DNA from 2 places in the Bradyrhizobium sp. AZCC 2176 genome. Region 1 is predicted to be linked to the other one. Evidence: riboswitches for the same ligand, from Rfam matches in the RefSeq annotation. Region 1 holds a riboswitch; the other holds the start of a gene.
The links. A riboswitch is a leader RNA that binds a small molecule or an ion and turns the genes downstream of it on or off. The one in region 1 is predicted to bind cobalamin.
Positions count from the first base shown of each region.

Region 1 (8,699 bases):
GTCGGCCTCAACGTCGTTGCGACCGATCCGATCCACAAGGCCACGATCATTCCGCGCGGCCGTGCGCTGGGCATGGTGATGCAGCTCCCCGAGCGCGACAAGCTGTCGATGTCGCTCGAGCAGATGACCTCGCGGCTCGCCATCATGATGGGCGGCCGTGTTGCGGAAGAACTGATCTTCGGCCGCGAGAAGGTCACCTCGGGTGCGGCTTCCGATATCGAGCAGGCGACGCGTCTGGCACGCATGATGGTGACGCGCTGGGGCCTGTCCGAAGAGCTCGGCACCGTGTCCTATGGCGAAAACCAGGACGAGGTGTTTTTGGGCATGTCGGTGTCGCGTACGCAGAACGCGTCGGAAGCGACCGTCCAGAAGATCGACAAGGAGATCAAGCGGCTGGTCGAGGAAGGCTACAACGAGGCGACCAAGATCCTCACCGAGAAGCGCGAGGACCTCGAGATGCTCGCCAAGGGCCTGCTCGAATTCGAGACGCTGAGCGGCGACGAAATCATCGACCTCTTGAAGGGCAAGAAGCCCAACCGCGAGTCGGTGCTGGAGCCGAGCACGCCGCGCGCTTCCGCCGTGCCGCCTGCCGGCAAGCCGCGCCCGCGTCCCGATCCGGACCCGGGTCTGGAGCCCCAGCCGCAAGCGTAAGCTAGCAGCATCCGATTAGAGAAACGCGGCGGCGACGCCGCGTTTTTTTGTCATCGCTGTCGTCATTGCGCCACGAGGTGCGTTATGCTTTCGCCGGAGCGCCGAGATGCACGGCCAGGATATGCTCCGGCGTCTCTACCACTTCGATCGTCTCCCCGTCGCCACCGACAAAGGCAAGAACGGTGCGCTCGCCGTCGCGTGACATGCTGCCGACGAGCGCGATATTGATGTGGATGGGTTGCCCCGTCTCGAACCTCGTGCATTGAATCCAGAAGCGCATCGCAGTCTCCTTCGATCATCTGCGGCAAGACTAGAGAAGGGGTCAGTCTTGCGCTAGGCTGAAGCCCGCAATTCGCGAGCCGCCGCCACCATGTTGACGAGCGCAGGCCGCACCTCTTCCCATTTCCTTGTCTTCAATCCGCAATCCGGATTGATCCAGATCTGGCTGTCGTTGAGCCGCATCCGCGCCAGCTTGAGCAGGGCGGTCATCTCTTCGATTTCGGGCACCCGCGGCGAGTGGATGTCGTAGACGCCGGGGCCGATTTCGTTCGGATAGCTGTAGTTCCTGAACGCGTCGAGCAGCTCCATTTTCGAGCGCGAGGTCTCGATCGAGATCACGTCGGCGTCCATCGCGCCGATCGCGCCGATGATGTCGTTGAACTCCGAATAGCACATATGGGTGTGGATCTGCGTCTCGTCGCGCACGCCGGAGGAACAGAGGCGGAAGGCATCGACGGCCCAGTCCAGATAGGCTTTCCATTCGGATTTGCGCAGCGGCAAACCCTCGCGTAGCGCCGCCTCATCGATCTGGATCATGCCGGCGCCGGCCGCCTCGAGATCGGCGACCTCGTCGCGGATCGCGAGCGCGATCTGCCGGCAGGCTTCGCTGCGCGGCAAATCATCGCGCACGAAGGACCAGTTCAGGATGGTGACGGGACCGGTCAGCATTGCCTTCATCGGCTTTTTTGTCAGCGACTGGGCGTACTGCCACCACTCGACCGTCATCGGTTTCGGGCGGGAGACGTCGCCGAACAAGACCGGCGGGCGAACGTAGCGCGATCCGTAGGATTGCACCCAGCCGTTTGCGGTGAAGGCAAAGCCTGCGAGCTGTTCGCCAAAGTATTGCACCATGTCGTTGCGCTCGAACTCGCCATGCACGAGCACGTCGAGACCGATGGTTTCCTGCCACTGCACCGCGCGGGCGGTCTGGTCCTGCAGATAGACCTTGTAGACTTCGTCCGTCAGGGCGCCGCTGGCGTGCGCGGCGCGGGCTTTCCTGACTTCGGCCGTCTGCGGGAACGAGCCGATGGTCGTGGTCGGGAAGGCCGGCAGGTTGAAGCGCTCGTGTTGGACGCCGGCGCGCTCGGCGAATGGGCTGGCGCGGCGACGCATGGCGTCATCGATGCCGGCGATGCGCGCCGCGACCTTCGCATCGTGAATTCGCGGCGAAGCCTTGCGGGCGGCGGCCGCCTCGTCCGAAACCCGCAGGGCGGCTTCGACACTGCCACGTCCGCTGGCAAGCGCCGTCCCGAGCGTGGTCAATTCCTCGAGCTTCTGTACGGAGAACGCCAGCCAGCTCTTGATTTCGGAATCGAGCCCCGTTTCCAGCGCCAGGTCGATCGGAACATGCAGCAGCGAGCAGGAGGGCGCGATCTGCACGCGGTCTTTGCCGAGTCTCGCGATCACGGGTTCGAGCCGGCCAAGAATCCGGTTCAAGTCCGCGCGCCAGATGTTACGGCCGTCGATGATTCCGAGCGACAGCACGCGGTCTTTTGGAAAACCGGCGAGGTCGTCGATCTGATCTGGCGCACGCACCAGATCGAGATGCAGGCCGGCGACGGGCAGCGCCAGCGCGACATCGCGGTTAGCGCCCAGCCCGCCGAAATAGGTCGCGAGCATGATCTTGAGCTGCGGCACCGCATTGGTGATCTCTGTATAGGCGTAATGCAGCGCCTGCTGCCCGACGATGTCGAGGTCGAGTACGAGACATGGCTCGTCGATCTGCACCCAGTCGGCGCCCCCGTAGGCCAGTTCGCGCAGCACCTCGATATAGATCGGCAGCAACCGGTCGAGCAGCGACAACGGATTGAAGCCGGCGTCCCTGCTCTTGGCGAGCTTGAGGAACGTGACCGGGCCGACCAGCACGGGGCGGGTCTGATAGCCCAACGCCTTGGCTTCCTCATATTCCTCAATCGGCTTGCGCGAGGCGAGGGTGAACTGCTGATCCCTCGCCAGCTCGGGCACCATGTAGTGATAGTTGGTGTCGAACCATTTTGTCATTTCCTGCGCCGGCGCGCCGTGGGCGGCATCGTGCCCATGATCCGTATGGCCGCAGCTCGCCTCGTGCGTCTTGCCTTGCGCGCCGCGGGCCATCGCAAAGTAAGTCGAGAGCGGGACCGGGCCGCCGTTCCAGCGATAGATTTCAGGAATCGCGCCGACCATCACTGACGTATCCAGCATCTGGTCGTAGAACGAGAAATCGTTCGACGGGATCACGCTGACGCCGAGTTTCTTCTGGCGCGCCCAGTTGGCCGCGCGAAGCCCGGCGCCGGTTTCGACCAGCGCCTCCTCGTCGGTTGCGCCCGACCAGAAGCTTTCCAAAGCGAATTTCAGCTCGCGGCGCGGGCCGATCCGCGGCGTGCCGAGGGCAGCAACGGGAAGCGAGGAAGTAGAGATGGTGGAAGTAGACGATGTAGAAGATGACGATGTTGAAGACATTGGCTTAACCCCAAAAGTTGGGGGCAAAGGCCGAAGTGACACGTCTGGATTCCGCGTACGGCGGAGCGCGCGCGGAATCGCAACCGCACCACCGGGACACCCCGCCCGAGGACGTGTATGTTGTCGAGGCAGGTCTCCTGGCTCGCGGGTCAATGCTGCTGTCCGGCCTTCCCGAAACCCGTGAGGTCTCAGTGACTTTGTTGGACAGCAACTCGCCGCTTACAGTTGCGGGGGCAGCTCCGGCTTTGGCTTTTTCGGCCGCACCGGCTTCCCTCTTAGCTTCGGGCCGATCCAGCCCGAAGAACCACGACGAGTTCAGTTAAGGTCAACGGCGATCTCAGTCAATATGAGATCGGTCGTTCCCCCGCGGCGCTCTCTGCCATCATTCGATGGACGCCATTCCGATCGAAGCGCGATAACTACATAATTCACCTCTGCGGCATGGCTGTGGGAACGATGGTTCTGACGATGGAGGCGTCGAGCGCCTCGTAATCCTGCAGCCCGATCGCTGCGTACAGCTCGGCGCGCGTCTGCATCTGGTCGAGCATTTTGCGGGTGCTGCCGTCGCGCTTGAGGGTAGCAAACAGGTTCTGCTGGGCCTTGTTGGCGACGCGGAGCGACGACACCGGCCAGATCACCATGCGATAGCCCATCGCCTCGAACTCGCATGCCGTGAAGAACGGCGTCTTGCCGAACTCCGTCATGTTCGCGAGCAGCGGAGCACCGGGAACGCGCCTGGCGAATTCCTGGAACATCTCGCGCGAAATCATTGCTTCCGGGAAGATCGCGTCCGCCCCCGCTTCCAGATAAAGCTTTGCACGCGCCACCGCGCCGTCCATGCCTTCGCTGGCCGCAGCGTCCGTCCTTGCGATCAGATAAAGATGACGCCGCGCTTTTGCGGCGGCGGCGACCTTGGTTGCCATGTCGCGCGCATCCGCCAGCTTCTTGTCGTTGAGGTGGCCGCACTTCTTCGGAAGCAGTTGGTCCTCGATGTGCACGGCGGCAGCGCCGGCATCCTCGAAGGTGCGCACCATGTTCATGACATTGAGCGCTTCGCCATAGCCGGTGTCGCCATCGACCAGTACCGGCAGGCCGCTGGCGCGCGCCACCTGGCGGATGAAGAAGCCGACTTCCTCGATCGTGATAATGCCGAGATCCGGCAGGCCCATCGAAGCCGTCATCGCCGCGCCCGACAGATAGAGCGCGGAAAAGCCGGCGTCACGGGCCTGCAGCGCGGCCATTCCGTTATGCGCACCCGGCATCTGGAGAATGTCCGGCTTGTTCAGGAGGTCGCGGAAGCGAGCCCCGGCCGGCGTGTCGGCTATGTCGGAACCCAGGAGATACACCATTGTTGCCTCCTTATGCGGCGCGAGGGGCGACGGCGGCTTTGCCACGCTCATGCAGCGGCACAAACTTCAGATTCTCCGGGCCGATATAGTTCGCGGCGGGGCGGATGATCTTGTTGTTGATGCGCTGTTCCATCACATGCGCCGCCCATCCGGATGTTCGGGAAATCACGAACAGGGGCGTGAACATCGCGGTCGGCACCCCCATCGCGTGGTAGGAGACCGCGCTGAACCAGTCGAGATTGGCGAACATCTTCTTGGCGTCGGCCATGACGGCCTCGATCCGGTCGGCGATTTCGAACATGCGGGTGTTCTCGCTTTCAATGCTCAGGCGGCGCGCGACTTCCTTGATCACCTTGTTGCGGGGGTCGGCAATGCTGTAGACCGGGTGGCCGAAACCGATCACGACCTCCCTGGCCGCGACCCTGCGGCGGATATCAGCCTCCGCCTCTTCCGTAGTTCCGTAGCGCTTCTGCACTTCGAACGCGATCTCGTTGGCGCCGCCATGCTTCGGCCCGCGCAGCGCGCCGATCGCGCCTGTTATCGCGGAATAGAGATCCGAGCCGGTGCCGGCGATCGAGCGCGCGGTGAACGTCGAGGCGTTATACTCATGCTCCGCGTAGAGGATCAGCGAAGTATGCATCGCGCGCTCGTGCGATGGCGGCGGCTTCCTGCCGTGGAGCAGATGCAGGAAGTGCGATCCGATCGAATCGTCGTCGGTTTCGACGTCGATCCGGCGGCCATGATGGGCGTAGTGGTGCCAATAGAGCAGCATCGATCCAAGCGAGGCCATCAGCCGGTCGGCAATGTCGCGGGCGCCGGGCTGGTTGTGATCATGGGCCTCGGGAAGGATGCAGCCGAGTGCGGAAACGCCGCTTCTCAGGACGTCCATCGGATGCGCAGCGGCGGGAAGCAATTCCAGCGTCTGCAGCACCGCGAGCGGCAAGGCGCGCAGCGCCTTCAGCTTGGCCTTGTAGTTTCTGAGTTCCGACAGAGTGGGCAGGCTGCCGTGAACGAGGAGATACGCGATTTCCTCGAACTCGCAGCTTTCGGCGACATCGAGAATATCGTAGCCGCGATAATGCAGGTCGTTTCCGGTGCGGCCGACCGTGCACAGCGCAGTATCGCCGGCGATCACGCCGGAGAGCGCGACCGATTTCTTGGGCGAAGGCTTGATGTCCGTCATCTCAATCTCCCTTATCGATTAGCGGCGCGCTGGACTGTGGCCGGGGTGGTGTCGCGCCAATCGAAGATGCCGTGCGTTGACGTGCTGCCGAGGAATTTTGGATCAACCGTGAAGGTCAGGTCGGTCAGCTCACCCGCCTTCAGCGACGCCAGTCGCTCCACCGTTGCGATGAAGCGATCCTGCTCAGCAGGGGCAATCACGTCTTCCGCCAGGTTGCGGAATTTCCGGATGTAGTCCGGCCGCTTGAACGGGCGGGCGCCCAGTGGATGTGCATCTGCCAGCGCAATTTCATCGCTGATGACGGAGCCGCCTTTCAGTCTCAAGACGACACGGCCGCCGAACGCCTTTTCCTTCGGATCGTGGCTGTGGTAGCGGCGGGTCCATGCGGGGTCTTCGACCGTGGAGATCTTGCGCCACAGCGCAACCGTCGTCTCGCGGCCGGCACGCTCGGGCGCGTAAGATCGCTCGTGATGCCAGCCGCCGTCTTCGAGCGCGACCGCAAAAATATACATGATCGAATGGTCGAGCGTTTCGCGGCTCGCCTTCGGGTCCATCTTCTGCGGATCGTTGGCACCGGTGCCGATGACGTAGTGGGTGTGATGGCTGGTGTGGATGACGATGCTTTCGATCGTCGAGAGATCGCCGATTTTCGGTCTCAGCCGGCGCGCCAGGTCGATCAGCGCCTGGCTCTGGTATTCCGCCGAGTACTCCTTGGTGTAAGTGTCGAGAATGGCGCGCTTCGGCTCGCCCTTCTCAGGCAGCGGCACCGCGTATTCCGCGCGCGGGCCACCGAGCAGCCAGGCGATGAAGCCGTCCTCGCCCTCATAGGCGGGTGACGGCGCGCCTTCGCCGCGCATCGCGCGATCGACGGATTCAATTGCCATCTTGTCGGCGAAGGCCGGCGCATAGGCCTTCCAGCTCGAGATCTCGCCCTTGCGTGACTGCCGCGTGGTGGTGGTGACGTGCAGCGCCTGCTGGACGGCCTGATAGATCGTCTCGGCCGGCAGACCGAGCAACGCGCCGATTCCGGCGGCAGCCGACGGCCCGAGATGGGCGATGTGATCGATCTTGTGCTCGTGCAGGCAGATGCCCTTCACGAGATCGACCTGAATTTCATACGCCGCAGTCAGCCCGCGCACGAGGTCCGCGCCCGTCAACCCGCAATGCTGGGCGACAGCCAGCACCGGCGGAATGTTGTCGCCGGGATGCGAATAGTCCGCCGCCAGGAACGTGTCGTGGAAATCGAGTTCGCGGACGGCGACGCCGTTGGCCCAGGCGGCCCATTCCGGCGAAATCCGCTGCGACCGCGTCAACCCGAACACGGTGGCTCCCGGCTGGAACGGATGCGTCTCGGCTTGCGCTCGCGCGCTGACAACAGGACGCCGCGCGATCGAGGCGGCGGCAACGGCGGCGTTATCGATGATGCGGTTGCCCAGCATCCCCACCACGTCGCTCTCGACCCCGACCGGGTCGGCGGCGACCTCGGCGATCTTCCAGGCCAGTTGCTCCGCGCGCGGCAGATGATCGGCCGATTTGAAAGTACGAACGGTATGCTGTTTCAAGACGCAGCTTCCTTCTGGATTGAACCGGTCATGGCTGGTTGCGTGATCGGGACCGGACGGCCGAATTCGTTCACCGCGACCATCTCGAACGTTCCGCGCACCGCGGATTTCCGCCTGCCGCTGATCAGGTCTTCGCGGATCATGTCGACGGCAACCGTCATGGAACTGCGGCCGACCCGTACGACCTGGGCAACGAGCTCGACGAGTTCGCCGACATGGATCGGCTCATGAAATTCGATCTTGTCCGAGGTCGCCATGACGACGCTCTGCCGCGCGTGCCGCGTGGCCGTGACGAATGCCGCCTTGCCCATCAGGCTCAGCGCATGGCCGCCGAACAGCGTGCCGTAGTGATTGGCCTGCTCCGGAAACACCATCTCCACGAACCGGGTTTCGTCGGGATTAAGGGTTGGCGACGCCACTGAATGCATTTTCCTGCTCCGGACGACTTGTTATTCCGTACCGACTTCGCAATATCTACAAACGTGCACCATCGAAATGGCTGAAAAAGCATAGTCTTGCGAAGACGAGCCGGTTTATTTGCAAAGGTTGCGAAGGTGATGCGATGAAAAAGACCTTCATGGGCGTGCGGCTGAAAAGGCTGCGTGAGGAGCAGCGCCTGACGCAGGCGGCACTTGCCGGGAAGCTCGGGATCTCCCTGAGCTACCTCAACCAGTTGGAAAACAATCAGCGGCCGCTCACCGTGCCGGTGCTGCTGGCGCTCAATTCGGTGTTCGGCCTGGACGTGCAGTCGTTCGCCGAGGGCGACGAAGCGCGCTTGATCTCGGACCTTCGCGAAGCGCTGGCGGATCCTGCATTGGGAGAGACGATTGCTATCGCCGAACTTCGTGAACTCGCGCAGAACATGCCTGCGGTCGGGCGCGCGCTGGTCAATCTCAACCAGAAGTATCGCCATGCCACCGAGCAATATGCGGCCATCTCCGCGCGGCTCGGCGAGGACCGTCAGGCCGCAGCGGCGGTTCTGCCGACCACGCCGTTCGAGGAAGTCCGCGACTTCTTCTATCTGCAGCACAACTATATTGCTGAGCTCGACGACGCGGCGGAGGCGATCGCCGGCCGGATGGGGTTACCGATCGGGCGGATGACGCCGGGCCTGGTGTCGTATCTCGAAAGCCATCACGGCGTGACTGTCCTGATCGACGCGAGCGGCGAGCTGGGATCGGGAACGCAGCGTCTGTTCGATGGCCGCACGCGAACGCTACGACTGTCGCCAAGCCT
Region 1 covers NZ_JAZHRX010000001.1:1,388,781-1,397,479, reverse strand. Annotated here, with positions in the region: gene ftsH (ATP-dependent zinc metalloprotease FtsH) at 1-651, shown strand, start outside; gene V1288_RS06265 (hypothetical protein) at 734-931, opposite strand; gene metE (5-methyltetrahydropteroyltriglutamate--homocysteine S-methyltransferase) at 985-3,369, opposite strand; cobalamin riboswitch at 3,480-3,693, opposite strand; gene prpB (methylisocitrate lyase) at 3,798-4,718, opposite strand; gene prpC (bifunctional 2-methylcitrate synthase/citrate synthase) at 4,729-5,901, opposite strand; gene V1288_RS06245 (MmgE/PrpD family protein) at 5,913-7,463, opposite strand; gene V1288_RS06240 (acyl-CoA thioesterase) at 7,460-7,891, opposite strand; gene V1288_RS06235 (short-chain fatty acyl-CoA regulator family protein) at 8,026-8,699, shown strand, end outside.

Region 2 (8,699 bases), 510 kb from region 1:
GACCCGAGGAGAGCCTTTCATCGACGTTCGGCGTGCGGAACGCGCGCGCGGCGCGACCGAATACCGAAAAGACGTTGTTGAAGCGATGCTCGACGCCGATATGCAGTGCGTATTGGCCTTCCTCGCTGTCAAGCGGGAGGTTCTGGGCGCTGCACGTGAAGAAAATCGCGCAGTTCGGATCGTTCTGAAGGATGTCCCGGGCTTTCAGGGTGGTCCGTTGAAGGCGGCCGCCGTATGAAAAATCTGTCGTCGGTAACAGTCCGATGGTTTGCTGAAAGTACCCGGCGAGCGTTTGCTGCGACAAATCGTAGGTGTGAATGGGAATCATGCCTTTGGCGACCGGACGCTCTGAGTGATAGGTCGCGTCATAATAATCAACGCCGGTCAGGATGGTCGAAGGCATTCCGAAGATCACGTTCTTGATGCTCAAGCGCGGCGTGATCGACCACGTCTGCAGATGGCTGTCGACATAGTTGAACGGGATCGTTGGCAACAGGCCGAAGAATCCGGCCTGCTGCTTCTTGTCCCGCACGCCGCCATCGACGATGAGGTCAACGCCGTTCGTCAGGGTCTTGGTGAAGCCGGCAGTGGCGTTGGCGCCTTGCTGGTTGGCGTAGTCGAACGGGGTATTGGTGCCGCGGCGGTCGGTGACGAGCTGGTTCAGGCCGGTCGCCGGATCAACCGTGCGGCCGCCGGGAAGACCCAGCTTCTGATCGTCGCCCGAGAGCGTCAGGAACGCGGTGAGACCGGGCGTGGTGTAATTCAAATTGCCGACGCCGTTGCGCTGGTCGAGGGCGTTGTTGACCCGATAGCCGTCGGACTTGATGCCGTTGCCGTAGAACGACGTCGACCACGGTCCGTAATTGGTCGCGGCCGAAACAGAGGCCTGCCGCTGGTTGAACGATCCGACGCCGGCTTCGGCGCGGATCGCGACGGGCGGGCCGCCGACGCCGTTCTTCAGGACGATGTTGATGACGCCGCCGATGGCGTTGTCGCCGTACAGTACCGCGCCGCTGTTGCCGCGGGTGATTTCGATGCGCTCGATCGAATCGCGCGGAATGGTCGAGAAATCCACGCCTTGCATATCGACGTCATTGACCCTGCGTCCATTGATGAGGAGCAGGGTATTGGAGGAGGCGAACGCACCGAAGCCACGGAGGTCGACACTGGTCCTTGCGCCATTAACGCCGCCAAACAGGGTCGTTAGCTGCACGCCCGGTGTCTGAGCGATGATTTCCTGTACGGTGTAGGCCGGCGAACGCGCGATATCCTGCGCTGTTATGACCGCGGTCGATGCGCCGACGATGCCGTTGAATTGCCGGACAGCGCCTACGCCGGTCGAGAACGAGTCCGCCGCCGGGCCGGGCGCTGGAACAGCGTTGGGGTCGGGCCTCGAAGATGTGCGAGGCACGATGCGGCGCGAGGTCGAGGTCTGGTCGGTGGCGGGTTTGGCTCGGGTCCGGTTCGCGTCGCCGGGCGGATTGACCTCGATCGGCGGCAACTCATCCGACGATGTGGTTTGCTGTGCATGCGCTGCAGAGACGCCCAGCAAGAGAGCCGGTATGAGAAAAGTCGAAGCCAACAGAATGGCGCGACGCCGCTGTATGGTTGTGGCTAGCGTGGAAGACATAGTTAGAGCCTCGGTATGACGTCAGTGGCACGTCACAGCGAACCAAGTCTCACCATGTGCTTTGAGCAGCTTAGGTGAAGCTAATGCCTGTACTCCCCGACCGACATCTTCGCGTGTGACCACGGCTGACGGCAGGTCTCCTGGCTCGCGGGTCGTTACCCTTCGTCGCCTTCCCAGGACCGAGATTCCCAGTGGCCTATGACGAAGGATTCGCCGCTTACAGTTGCGGGGGCAGCCGCGGAATTGGGGAGATTCCCCGCACCGCATTCCCTTTTGATCCCCAAAGCGGGAACCGTCGGAACTATGGTAGAAGTTTGTCAAAGTCCGAGTCAATCCGCCTTGGGCGCCCACAGCATTCCTCACTGGACGAGTGCGCTATTTTTGCCGCATGAGCACGCTGCCTGCTCCTTGCCTGAACTCCTGTACCGGGGCGGGTAAAACTGCTTTAGGACGATCGATGAGTGTTGAGACCGTTGCCGTGACCAACGAGGATGCCGCGCGCCGGAGGATCGGCGTGACCACAATGCTTGCCGCCCTCGTTGTGCTGCTGGTGCTGATCTCGCTGGGTATTGGCCCGGTGCGGCTGTCGCCGCTTGCGGCGGCGGAAGCGCTGTTCGGCGGCGGCAGCGACGTGGCACAGGTGATTGTGCGGGAGATCCGCCTGCCGCGGACGCTGCTGGCGCTGGCGATCGGCGCCATTCTCGGGCTGTCGGGCGCGTCGCTGCAGGGCCTGCTGCGCAACCCACTGGCTTCGCCCTCGCTGTTCGGTGCGCCGCAATCCGCCGCGTTCGGCGCGGTGCTGGTGATCGCGCTGGGGCTGGCCGATGTGCGCTCCTATGCCCTGCCGGTGGCGGCGATCATCGCGGCGTTCGCTTCAGTATTCGTGCTGCTGACCATCGCTGGCCGCAATGCCGGGCTGCTGATCCTCATCCTGTCGGGCTTGGCGATTTCGAGTTTTGCCGGGGCTGCCACCGCGCTGGTGATGAACCTCTCTAGCAACCCCTTTGTGGTCCTGGAGATCGCGTTCTGGCTGCTCGGCTCGCTGGAGGACCGCAGCTTTCAGCACGTGATGCTGGCGCTGCCGTTCATCATCGCCGGCGCGATCATGCTGTTCAGCCAGCGCCATGCGTTTCGCGCGCTGAGTCTCGGCGAAGAAACCGCGCAAAGCCTCGGCGTCGATGTCGGACGTTTGCGGCTGTTCGTGATTTCGGGCGTGGCGCTCGGTGTCGGTGGCGCGGTCGCCGTCACCGGCACCATCGGGTTCATAGGCCTGGTCGCGCCGCATCTGATGCGGCCGCTGATCGGGCATGATCCGGGTCGGCTATTGGTGCCAAGCGCGCTCGCCGGCTCGGCGCTGCTGCTGGCGGCCGACATCGCGGTGCGCATCATTCCCTCGACCTCCGACATCAAGGTCGGCGTGCTGACCTCGATCATCGGCGTGCCGTTCTTCCTCTACCTGATCATGCGCGAACGCCGCGCGCTCGGCGGAGGTGTCGCATGAGCGATGCGGCGCTGCTGACCGCAACGGGACTCTGCGTGCGGCTCGCCGGTCGCGTCGTGCTGAAAGACGTTTCGCTGACGCTCTCGCCGGGACATCTGGTGGCGCTGGTCGGGCCGAACGGCGCCGGCAAGACCACGCTGTTGCGGGCGCTGGCGGGATTGATCCCGTCCGAGGGCGAGATCGAAATCGGCAGCCAGGCGCTGGCTTCGCTGCCGCTGCGCGAGCGCGCAAAACGCTTCGGCTATTTGCCGCAAGGCCATGTCGTGCACTGGCCGCTACCGGCCCGCGATATCGTGGCGCTCGGCCGCTACCCGCACGGCGCCACCGATCCGGCGCGGCTGTCGCCTCGGGATGCGGAGGCGGTTTTGCGCGCGATGCAGGCGGTCGATGTGATGGCGTTCAGCGATCGCCGCGTCACGGAATTGTCCGGCGGCGAGCGCAGCCGCGTCGCGCTGGCCCGCGCGCTGGCGGTGGAGGCGCCGGTCATCCTGGCCGACGAGCCGACCGCCTCGCTCGACCCTCGGCACCAGATCGACGTCATGAAGAATTTGCGCGCGACCGCCGACAAGGGCGTGCTCGTCATTGTCGTGACGCATGATCTGGGACTCGCAGCGCGGTTCGCCGACCATGTGCTGGTGCTGCGCGAAGGCCGGCTGGTGTCGCAGGGCGCGCCGGCCGTGGCGCTGTCCGAGCAGGTGATGGCCGATGTGTTCCGGATCTCGGCCTATCGCGCGGAATTCCAGCGCGAGGCCGTCATCGTCCCCTGGGCGGATATCTGATGCGACGACGGCTGGCATTTCTGGTCGCGATGATGACGCTCGCATTGCCGGGCGGCGCTGCGCTTGCAACCAATCTGCCGCGCCTGGTATCGATGAATGTCTGCACCGACCAATTGCTGCTGACGCTGGCCGATCCCGAACAGATTCTGGGATTGAGTCGGTTTTCGCGGGACGGGTGGCAATCGCAGGCGGCCGACATCAGCCGGTATCCGGTTTTGTCCGGAGGTGCCGAGGACGTTCTGCTGATCAGACCCGACATTGTCGTCGCAAGTGCGTTCGACAAGCGATCGACGCGGGAGCTGTTGAAGGCCAAGGGACTTCATCTTGCCGAGCTTGCCGTGCCGCGAACCCTCGACGAAGCGCGGCAGCAGATCCGCGAGGCCGGCGATATCACCGGACATCCCGATCGCGCAGCCGCGGAAATCGCGCGGCTTGATGCGGCGCTGGCGCGCGCCCGCCGCGCGGTCTCGGAACAGCACTATCGCGTGCTGCCATTGTCGCGGCGTGGTTGGGTGGCGGGCAGCGACAGTTTTGTCGGTTCGCTGCTCGGCGAAATTGGCTTGCGCAGCGCGGCCGGCGATCTCGGTTTTGCGTTCGGTGGATTCGCCTCGCTGGAGGCGATTGTCAACTTGCGGCCGGACTTCATCGTGGTTTCGCAGGCCGGCGACACTGCGAAGGACGACGGCCAGGCATTTCTGTTGCACCCGGCGTTGGAGCGCTTCTATCCGCCGGAAAAGCGCATCGTGATTCCGGAACGGCTGACCGAGTGCGGCGGCGTCATGCTGGCGGATGCGCTGGATGCGCTGGCGGCGGAAGTGAAGCGGGTGGGGAAGTAAATTCGTAGTTTCGTAGGGTGGCAAAGCGAAGCGTGCCCACCATCCAGAGCGAATGTGTTGATAGATGGTGGGCACGGCGCAAGCGCGCCTTTGCCCACCCTACGGACTTCTCACCCCATCACCACCGGTCCGCCGACCTTCTTCCACGCATCGATACCGCCTTCGATGTGCGCGGTGTTGGCTAGCCCTGCGCGCTTCGCGGCGGTCACCGCCATCGCGGAACGTTCGCCGAAGGCGCAGAAGAACACCACGCGGCGGCCGGTGGCGGCGGCGACTTCGCGCAGCATGCCGCCCGGCTTGAGGCTCTCGGCGATACCGGGGTAGGGCGCATGCAGCGCGCCCGAGATCGTGCCGTGCTTGGCGCGCTCGCTGGTTTCGCGCAGATCGACCAGCAGGATGTCGGGCCGGCCGAGGCTGTTGATGGCGTCGCGCGCGGAGAGCGCGAGCCCCTGTTTGGCAAGCTCTTCCTGGTGCAGGCCGACATGCATGTTGGCGGGCACCGCGACGTCCATCATCTTCGGGTTCGGCAGCTTCAGATTGGCCATCAGCTCGATATATTCATCGACCGAGCGCACCTGCAGCCGCGGATTGTAACGCCGCTCCTCGCCGATGGTGGAAACCGTGTCGCCCTTGTAGTCGTGGGCGGGGAATACCATGGTTTCATCCGGCAGTTTCAGCAGCCGGTTGAAGATCGATTCGTACTGCGCGCGCGAAGAGCCGTTCTGGAAATCGGTGCGGCCGGTGCCGCGGATCAGCAGCGTATCGCCTGTGAAGACGCGGTCGCCCATCAGATAAGAGTAGGAGTCATCGGTGTGGCCAGGCGTGTACATGACGTCGAGGCTCAGGCCCTCGACCATCACCTTGTCGCCATCGGAGACCCGCATCGACACCACGTCGGCCTTGCTCTGCTCGCCCATGATGGTGATGCACTGGGTGCGGTCGCGCAGTTCACCGAGGCCGGTGACGTGGTCGGCGTGCAGATGGGTGTCGACCGCCTTCACCAGCCGCAGATCGAGTTCGCGCAGGAGCTGGCAGTAGCGGTCGGCTTTCTCCAGCACGGGGTCGAGGATCAACGCCTCGCCGCCGGCGCGACTGGCCAGCAGATAGCTATAGGTGCCTGAAACGCTGTCGAAGAGTTGACGAAAGATCATGGCTGATTTCCCTAGACTAGCTCCCGTCACCCTGAAGAGACCGCAACGCGACCGTCTCGAAGGGCGACAGCCCGGCCGTCTATCCTTCGGGGCTCGCTACGCGAGCGCCTTCGGAATAAGCGCAATTGCGCTTATTCCTGAGATGACGGATCGGAAATGACCCTGGGGCCGGACGTTGCTCCGGCCCTGCTCCTGCAATTCCCATCGATTGTACCACGCCTGACGGTACGATGGTGGCATCAGGCAGAATTGAAATCCCGCGTCCTCACGGTCGCACCAGCGTATACCCGTTCTCGGTCAGAAACAGAATCTGCGCCACGCCGACCTGCACCGGCGTTGCCGCGGCGATGAACTCCGGCCGCTTGCCCGCTTCACGTTCGAGCGTATCGACGGTGTTGAGGCAGATATCGAAACGCGCGCCCTGCGCCGCCAGGCTCTCGACCATCTTGCGGTTGGGGTTTTCCGGGCGCAGCAGATCGATGCCGGGACCGAACGCCACGACCTCGATCGCGACCTTGTCGGGATCGTAATGCTTCATCAGGTTGCTGGCGACGCTGAGCACGAGGCCCTGTTTCCGCGGGTCATTGTCGGAGAGCTGCAGCACGATCTTGTGCTCGGCAAACGGCTTGTCCTGCAGCGGCACCTGCTGGGTGCGAGCATCGGACGTGGCGACTGCGATCAGCGCTGCCGCCAGCATGGCGCGAATGATGGTCGAAAAACCGTTCATCCCTGTCCTGCAATGCCCGGATTATCTTCAACGCCTTTCAGCGTGACGCCCGGCGCGGCCCTGTTGGGCGGCTTGCCCGACTGCAGATGTCTGGCGACGACATCCCAGACCGGCGCGCCGCTCTGTTCGTTGACCGAGGCCCAGCCCGCCACCTTGTAGCGCTTGCCGGCTTGCAGCGCGTGGCCGCTGTCGAGCTTCAGATCGGAAATCCGCTTGCCCACGGATTCGGCCGGCGTGCAGGTGTAGGCGAGGCCGCCGACGCGGACCATGTCGCCGCCCTGTTGGTAATAGGGATCGGTGTTGAAGAGATTGTCGCAGATGTCTTCCAGCACGTCCTTGATCTGGCCGCCGGTCATGGTCTGGATGTAGGTCTCGGGATAAGTGACGGCGGTCTGCGCCATCACGTCCTCCATCGTCAGCGGCTGGCCTGCCAGTGCGGTGGTGCCCCAGCGAAATCCCGGCGACAGCGCGATCTCGGCGTTCAGTTCGTCGCGTAGCGCATCGCAGATCAACTGGTCCATGCTGCCGCTGAAATTGCCGCGGCGATAGAGCAGGCGATCGGCAGACCCAACCTTCTCGCTCAGGGCAGCCGCATGCGGCTCGCGGGCCTTGTCGATCAGCGCCTGCATCGCCGGATCGGGCTTCAGCAACTCCGAAAACACTGGCAGCAGCCGGTAGCGCACATTGCTGACCTTGCCCTTGCCGATGTCGAGATCGAGCACCGCCAGAAACTTGCCGTTCGAGCCGGCATTGGTGACGAGCGTGACGCCGCCCGGATTGTTTACGGCAATCGGCTGCGGCACGGCGTCGTGGGTATGGCCGCCGAGAATGACATCGATGCCGGTGACGCGGCTGGCGAGCTTGAGGTCGACATCCATGCCGTTATGCGACAGCAGAATGACGGCATCGACCTTGTCGGTGTTGCGATGGGTATCGACGAGCTTTTGCAGTTCCTCGTCGCGAATGCCGAATTTCCAATCGGGTGTGAAGCGCTTGGGGTGCGCGATCGGCACGTAAGGGAACGCCTGACCGATCACGGCGATGCGGTGCCCGCCGATCTCCTTGATGACGGACGGCTTGAACACGCGTCCCGACGCCGGATCGAACGCCTTGGCATCGTTGAAGGCGGCTTCCTCGGTGAGAAAAACGTTCTGCGCCAGGAATTCGCCCTTGAAGCGTTCGAGGTTGGCGCGCAACGCCTTTTCGCCGTAGGTGAACTCCCAATGGCCGGTCATGGCTTCGATGCCGAGCAGGTTCGCCGCGTCCACCATGTCGGCGCCCTGCAGCGTGTTGGAAAGGCCGGAACCCTGCCATAGGTCGCCGCCGTCGAGCAGCAGCGAACGTCCCGATCCAGCCTCGCTGCGCATCCGGTCGATCAATGTCTTCAGATGCGCGAAGCCGCCGAGCTTGCCGAATCTCCCGGCAGCTTTCTCGAATTCGATGCAGGTGAAAGCGTAGGCGTCGGCACTGTCGGGCCGGATGCCGAAGCGATCGAGGAAGGCGCGTCCGACCAGATGCGGCGGATTGCCCCGCATCGGTCCGACGCCGAGATTGACGCTCGGCTCGCGGAAGAACACCGGCCGAAGCTGCGCATGGGTATCGGTGATGTGCAGGATGCGCGCGTTGCCGAAGCGTTCGAGATCGTAAACGCCTGCATTGTTATCGGCGGCATGCGCACTGAGCCGCGGCAGGCTGCCGGACAGGGTGGCGGCGCCCGCTAACGTCAGGAAATCGCGGCGGCGGATGGTCATGCGGGTCTCCGCGCGTCGTAAAGACTCTTAATTGTTGAGCATGATCTTGGCAGAAAACCGGTTTCCACTTTTCGGGACCATGCTCTAGCGAATTTCCATGTCCTTCCAGCGGGTCTTCTCGCTGGTGGCCTGGAAGATCGAAGCCTTGGCCAGGGCCTCGGCTTCCTTGGCGGACGCGGTAGCTTTATCGAAATCGCCGACCTCGGCCGCCTTCTTCGCCGCCGCCAGCGTGTTCGCCGTGGTGGTCCACTGGTTGCGCAGCTTGCCGGCTTCCTTGTTGGCGGTTTCGGCCGCGGCGTAGGCGGCCTTGAATTCGTCCTCGGA
Region 2 covers NZ_JAZHRX010000001.1:1,900,598-1,909,296, reverse strand. Annotated here, with positions in the region: gene V1288_RS08750 (TonB-dependent receptor) at 1-1,630, opposite strand, end outside; cobalamin riboswitch at 1,744-1,942, opposite strand; gene V1288_RS08745 (FecCD family ABC transporter permease) at 2,088-3,131, shown strand; gene V1288_RS08740 (ABC transporter ATP-binding protein) at 3,128-3,910, shown strand; gene V1288_RS08735 (ABC transporter substrate-binding protein) at 3,910-4,746, shown strand; gene V1288_RS08730 (MBL fold metallo-hydrolase) at 4,857-5,897, opposite strand; gene V1288_RS08725 (DsrE family protein) at 6,163-6,624, opposite strand; gene soxB (thiosulfohydrolase SoxB) at 6,621-8,375, opposite strand; gene V1288_RS08715 (hypothetical protein) at 8,460-8,699, opposite strand, start outside.
Region 2: another riboswitch for cobalamin. It lies ahead of V1288_RS08750 (TonB-dependent receptor); the one in region 1 lies ahead of metE (5-methyltetrahydropteroyltriglutamate--homocysteine S-methyltransferase).